Regions from separate parts of the Bradyrhizobium sp. STM 3557 genome, predicted to be linked through region 2. Evidence: riboswitches for the same ligand, from Rfam matches in the RefSeq annotation. Region 2 holds a riboswitch; the other holds the start of a gene.
What was found. Region 2 has a riboswitch for S-adenosylmethionine ahead of P6U24_RS07045 (homoserine O-acetyltransferase). Riboswitches for the same ligand answer to the same signal wherever they lie in the genome.
Positions count from the first base shown of each region.

Region 1 (3,468 bases), 780 kb from region 2:
TCGCATCGGGGCGCGCCAGCATCTTCTCATAGACCAGGCGGCCGACAATCTGGCCGTGCTCGAGGATGAACGGCACCTCGCGCGAGCGCACCTCCAGCACGGCGCGCGCACCCTGCCCGCCGGCGCCCGCATAGCCGAAGCCGGGATCGAAGAAGCCGGCGTAATGGACGCGGAATTCGCCGACCAAGGGATCGAACGGCACCATCTCCGCCGCGTAGTCCGGCGGCACCTGCACAGCTTCCTTGGAAGCGAGAATATAGAACTCGCCGGGATCGAGAATCAGGCTGCCGTCGGCGCGCGCCTTGATCGGCTCCCAGAAATCGTCGACCGGATAGCCACCACGGCGGTCGATATCGACCACGCCGGTGTGGCGCTTGGCGCGATAGCCGACGAAGCCGCCCGAGTTCGCGCCGGAGAGATCGACCGACACGGCGACGCCGCCGACGAGATCGGCATCGTCGCGGTCGACCAGCCGCTCGGCCTGATGCAGCGCATCGAGCTCATCTGCATCCAGCACCGCCTGCCCTGCGCGGAAACGGACCTGCGAGAGCCGCGAACCTTCGCGAAGCAGGACCGGAAACGTCTTCGGGCTGATCTCGGCATAGAGCGGACCGTGATAGCCGGCCCCGATCATATCGAACCGCCTGGTGCCGTCGGCAATCACGCGCGTGAACACGTCAAGCCGCCCGGTCGAACTCTTCGGATTGGCGCTTGCTACGATGTCCTTCGGCAGCGCCAGGCTCTCCAGGAGCGGCACGATGTAGACGCAGTTGGTCTCCAGCACCGCACCGTCCGCGAGCGCGATCTCGTGCAGCTTCAATTCATCGATGCGCTCGGCAACCGTCGCGCCGGGGCCCGGCAGGAAGCTGGCGCGCACGCGGTAGGCGACATCGCCGAGCCGCAGGTCCAGGCTGGCTGGCTGGATCTGACTCTCGACGAAGTCGTATGCGGGAATGATCAGGCCAGCCTCCGCCATCGCCGCGATCATGCGGTCGGGCAGGATGCCATTGGCATCGGCTGGCAGTTGAAACGACAAAGCCTGATCCCTCGCGGCCTGATTACTTTAAAGTGGGCCTGGAAGCGCGCCCAGCCCCATATATTGGGCCTCTACCCGGTTATCCGATGGCCGGCTTGACGGAAAGGCCGCGGGCGATTAAGAGCACGACTTATCCCGTGGTGATTTGAGCCGGCCGGCTTGCAGCCACGTTAAATAAATCGCTAAACAGGCCGGGGACAGATGTGATCCCGGCCTTGAGGAATTTTCCCAGGCCGGTTTTTTTGTGGCCATTTCACCCGTGGTCACGATGGAGGTCACATGTCCAAAACCACCGTTCCCGCGCTGACCCAGTACCGGCCCGAAACCCGCCTGGTGCATTCCGGCACCCTGCGCTCCGAATTCGGCGAGACGTCCGAGGCCCTGTTTCTGACCCAGGGCTTCGTCTATGGCAGCGCCGAGGAATGCGAGGCGCGCTTCAAGGGCGAGGACCCCGGCTTCATCTATTCGCGCTTCTCCAACCCGACCACCGCGATGTTCGAGCGCCGCATGATCGAGCTCGAAGGCGCCGAGGCCTGCCGCTCGGCCGCCACCGGCATGGCCGCCGTGACCACCGCCATCCTGGCGCCCTTGCGCGCCGGCGATCATGTCGTCGCCTCCAAGGCGATGTTCGGCTCGTGCCGCTTCGTGATCGAGGACCTGCTGCCGCGCTACGGCATCGAGTCGACTCTGGTCGACGGACTCGATCTCGACCAGTGGCAGCGCGCGATGCGGCCGAACACCAAGACCTGCTTCCTGGAAAGCCCGACCAATCCGACGCTCGACGTGCTCGACATCGGCGCCATCGCGGAAGTCGCGCATGCACACGGCGCCCGGCTGATCGTCGACAATGTCTTCGCTACGCCGATCTGGCAGAGCCCGCTCGCGCTCGGCGCCGACGTCGTGGTCTATTCCGCGACCAAGCATATCGATGGCCAGGGCCGCAGTCTCGGCGGCGTGATCCTGTCGTCGGAGGCCTTCATCAACGAGCACATCCACAATTTCATGCGCCAGACCGGCCCGTCGCTGTCGCCCTTCAACGCCTGGGTGCTGCTGAAGGGACTGGAGACGCTCGCGGTGCGCGTGCGTGCGCAGACTGAGAACGCAGCGAAGGTCGCCGACTTCCTGGCGAGCCACAAGAAAATCTCGCGGCTCATCTATCCCGGACGTGAGGACCATCCGCAGGCCGCAACCGTCAGGAAGCAGATGCGCGCCGGCTCGACCCTGATCGGCTTCGAGGTCGAAGGCGGCAAGCCGGCCGCCTTCCGCACGCTCAATGCACTCAAGCTCGCCAAGATCTCCAACAATCTCGGCGACGCCAAGACGCTGGTCACTCATCCCGCCACCACCACCCATCAGCGGCTGACGCCGGAAGCGCGCGCCGAGCTCGGCATCAGCGAAGGCTTCATCCGCTACTCCGCCGGCCTCGAACATCCGGACGATCTGATTGCCGACTTGGATGCCGCGTTGGCGAAAGCGTAGCTTTCGCCGCGAATGGTGAGTAGCGAATAGCGAATGGATTTTACGATTTACGATTCGCCATTCCCTACTCGCTATTCGCTACTGCCTACCCGCCTCTCATCACATTCGCCGATAGCTCGGCACGTCGGGCGGCGTGTTGACGCCGATCTTCACCGCGCCCACCGAGCGGATGATGTCGTCGCCAAGCAGCTGGGCGAAGCAGGCATAGCCCCAATCGTTCATGTGCAGGCCGTCAGCGATGACGAAATCGTTGATCGGAATGTCCTGCCGCTCGTGCCAGTCGCGCATGACCTCGAAGCGCGGGAAGATGCCGACGTGATGCAGCTCGGCGATCCGGCTGAGCGCCTTGATCATCCGGCTTGCGCTTTCCGGCCGCTCGATCACGCGCGGTGAATACTGCAGATCGACCAGCACGACGTCGGCACCTGCGGCCTGCATCTTCGACACACCATCGTCGACCAGCTTGGCGGTCTCTGTGGGATCGAGACCTCGCAGCACCGCATTGGTGCCGACCTGCCAGATCACGAGGTCGGGATGCTGGTCGATCACGCTGCTCTGCAGGCGCTTGGCCATCTCCGGCGCATCCTCGCCGCCGATACCGGCATTGATGACCGAGATCTGCGCCGCCGGATATTGCCGGTGCAGCTGCGCGGCGAGCCGGTTCGGATAGGTGTATTCCGGCGCGCTCGATCCCCAGCCCTGCGTCGAGGACGACCCAAACGCGATGATCACGACCGGCTTGCCTTCGGCGAGCTTGCTCGCGACATGCGGCAGCGAGATGAAGGATTTCTTCGCGACACCCTTCGGCGGCAGGCAGGGCACGCGATTGAAGATGTCGGAGGCCGATTTCGCGACCTGCTTGACCTTGTCGATCGCCTTGGCGGTGAGGCTCCTGGGCTGCTGCGGATCGGAGGCTGGCGCCGTGATGGCCTGCGAGCCAGGGGCGTTCTGCG
Region 1 is NZ_CP120697.1:772,785-776,252, reverse strand. It holds gene P6U24_RS03580 (2'-deoxycytidine 5'-triphosphate deaminase) at 1-1,036, opposite strand, end outside; SAM riboswitch at 1,164-1,243, shown strand; gene P6U24_RS03575 (O-succinylhomoserine sulfhydrylase) at 1,316-2,515, shown strand; gene P6U24_RS03570 (SGNH/GDSL hydrolase family protein) at 2,615-3,468, opposite strand, start outside.
Region 1: another riboswitch for S-adenosylmethionine. It lies ahead of P6U24_RS03575 (O-succinylhomoserine sulfhydrylase); the one in region 2 lies ahead of P6U24_RS07045 (homoserine O-acetyltransferase).

Region 2 (3,468 bases):
GACATGGGAGAATGCCGAGGCGTCACCGAGCGGCGTAGCCCGCATGAGCGGAGCGACATGCGGGGCCGACCCTATTCCCCGCATATCGCTTACGCTCATGCGGGCTACTTGTTCACTGTTGCTAACGCTACCGCCCCTTCCCCGCCCGGCTGAGCAGAAAGACGCCCTGCTCGCCGAACATGTTCCAGAACCACCAGGGCATGTTGAAGCGCAGCGGGCGGGCGTAGGAGTCGAGCGCGACCGCGCGCTCCATCTTGACGTGGATCTCGTCGCAGAGCTGGACGAAATCCTTGATGGTGCAGAAATGGATGTTCGGCGTGTCGTACCAGGTGAACGGCAGGTTCTCGGTCCGCGGCATGTGGCCACCGATCAGAAGCTGCAGGCGCAGCCGCCAGAAGCCGAAATTCGGAAAGGTGACGATGGCGCGGCGGCCGATGCGCAGCAGATTTTCCAGCACGGCCCTGGGCTGCCGCGTCGCCTGCAAAGTCTGCGACAGGATCACATAGTCGAAGGCATCGTCGGGATAGTTGACGAGATCGGTGTCGGCGTCGCCCTGCACGACGGCAAGCCCCTTGGCAACGCAGCGGTTGACGCCCTCGCGCGACAGCTCGATGCCGCGCCCGTCGATGCCGCGACTCTCGAGAAGCTGCAGGAGATCACCATCGCCGCAGCCGACGTCGAGCACCCGCGAGCCGCGCTCGATCATCTCCGCAATAAGAAGATGATCGGCGCGATAGGCCAGTGGCTGCGCACCCGCGAGGCCGTTCAGCGGCAGAACCTGTTGCTGCATCGACATCGCTTACTCCCCCTGCGCGGTCAGCCCGCGGGCATGGCCCGCCGAGTCCAGGAATGCGCTGGCGATGTCGAAGAACTCGGGCACATCGAGCAGGAAGGCGTCATGGCCCTTGTCGGTCTCGATCTCGGCGAACGACACCCGCGCGTTGGAGGCGTTGAGCGCGTGCACCAGTGCCCGCGACTCCGCTGTCGGAAACAGCCAGTCGCTGGTGAAGGACACCACGCAGAAACGGGTCTTGGTGCCGCGAAACGCTTGCGCCAGCGCACCGTCATGATCGGCGGCGATATCGAAATAGTCCATCGCACGAGTCAAATAAAGATAGGAGTTGGCATCGAAGCGCTCGACGAAGGACGAGCCTTGATAACGCAGATAGCTCTCGACCTGGAAGTCGGCGTCGAACGAGAAGGTCGGCAACTCGCGGTCCTGCATGCGCCGTCCGAACTTGCGATGCAGCGCTGCGTCCGAGAGGTAGGTGATGTGTGCGGCCATCCGCGCCACGGCGAGCCCGCGATGCGGATGGATGCCCTTGTCGGCATAGCGGCCGTGATCCCAGTCCGGATCGGCCATCACGGCCTGGCGGCCGAGCTCATGAAAGGCAATGTTCTGCGCCGAATGCCGCGTGGCACAGGCGATCGGCAGGGCCGAGAACACGCGCTGCGCATAGGCGGCGGTCCATTGCAGCACCTGCATGCCGCCCATCGAGCCGCCGACAACGGCAAACAGCGTGTCGATGCCGAGCTTATCGATCAGCATCGCCTGCGCGCGCACCATGTCGGGAATGGTGATGATCGGGAAGTCCAGCCCGAACGCCTTGCCGGTCGCGGGATTGAGCGAGGCCGGCCCGGTCGAGCCCATGCAGCCGCCGATTACGTTGGAGCAGATGATGAAGTAGCGCGAGGGGTCGAGCGGACGGCCGGGGCCGACCAGCGTCTCCCACCAGCCGGGCTTGCCGGTGACGGGATGAGGATTGGCGACATGCTGATCACCGGTGAGCGCGTGACAGACCAGAATGGCGTTGGACTTGTCGGCATTGAGCTCGCCATAGGTCTGATAGGCGATCTGGAATGGCGCGAGATCGACGCCGCAATCGAGTCTCAACGGCTGATCGGGGCCGAACATCGCAAGCTGCGAGCTCGGATGATCCACTTCATGCGAGCGCTCTTCCGGCTGGATCGTGCGCCGCGGCGACACGAGCTTCGATTTGGCCGCCTTCGATTTGGATGTCAGGCCTGTCATCTGCTTCGTCCCCGGCTGCTCGCCGGGGCTCCCGAACCGCGCGACAAATCAGGCCACAAAAAACCCGGCCTGAACTGGGTTCGGCCGGGATCGAAACTGTCCCCGGCCTGTTTAGCGAGTTTTTTAACGTGGCTGCAAGCCGGCCGGCTCAAATGACCACGGAACCTTCGTAAACTAGTCCGGCTCGGTGTCGCCGTCAAGGCGAGGCATGGTTAACCGCATCGAGGTCCGGCCGCATCGCCGGAGCATTCGGCCTCATCAGCATCAGATAAACTTGATGTTGCGCCATGCTCGTTGATGCGACAGAACCACGATGTCCTCGTAGAGACGTTGGGCCAGCGCCCCTTTCGAGAACGATTAGCGAGATTCCGCCGATGCCCCAGACGCCTCCCGCCCCGCCATCGCTCGCCGACCTGCGCAAGGAGATCGACACGATCGACGAGCAGATGCATCGGCTGCTGATGCAGCGCGGCGACATCATCGACCGCCTGATCAAGGTCAAGAAGACCCAGGAGGTCGGATCGGCGTTTCGCCCGGCGCGCGAGGCCGACATGATGCGGCGCCTGGTCGAGCGCCATCGCGGCATCCTGCCGCTCGATACGGTCGAGAGCATCTGGCGCGTGATCGTCTCCACCTTCACCTATGTGCAGGCGCCGTTTTCGGTGCATGCCGATGTGTCGGTCGGCGAATCCGCGATGCGCGATTCCGCGCGCTTTCATTTCGGCTTCCTGGTGCCCTATGTGGCGCATTTCAGCGCCCAGGCCGCGGTCGAGGCGGTGGCGAGCTCCAAGGGCGACCTGGCGCTGGTGTCGGCGATCGCAGGCCACACGCCGTGGTGGATCACGCTGGAGCCGGTCGGTGCGCCGAAGATCATCGCGCGGATGCCGTTCCTCGAGCGCGCCGATCATCCGGCCGCCCTGCCGGTATTTGCGATCTCGCGCGTCGCCGATGACGCATTGCTGACGGAGGTCGAGACCTGGAGCGTCCGCGTCTCCGGCTGGAACGCGCAGGTGTCCCGGGCGCTGTCACCGCTCGCCGATGTCGTCGCGGTGCCCGACACCGCGTTCGACAGCGCCGCGCTGCTGGTCTCGATCACGGCCCCCACCGGGATCGACCAGATCAAGTCAGCCCTGATCGCAGCGGGCGCCTCGGTGCGCTCGACGGCCCTCGTCGGCGGCCATGCAACGCGCTATACGGTCCCGAGCTAGGGCTCGATTGCCCGCCCTTGATACCTTCCGGAGTCTGAAATGTCCCGCCCTGTGCCGAATCCCGGCATCCTCGATATTGCGCCCTACACCCCCGGCAAGAGCCCGACGCCGGAGCCGGGCCGCAAGGTGTTCAAGCTGTCCGCCAACGAGACCCCGTTCGGACCGTCGCCGAAGGCGATCGAGGCGTTCAAGAGCGCAGCGGCGCATCTGGAGGACTATCCGGAAGGG
Region 2 is NZ_CP120697.1:1,554,489-1,557,956, reverse strand. It holds gene metW (methionine biosynthesis protein MetW) at 128-796, opposite strand; gene P6U24_RS07045 (homoserine O-acetyltransferase) at 800-2,032, opposite strand; SAM riboswitch at 2,123-2,202, opposite strand; gene P6U24_RS07040 (chorismate mutase) at 2,407-3,240, shown strand; gene hisC (histidinol-phosphate transaminase) at 3,280-3,468, shown strand, end outside.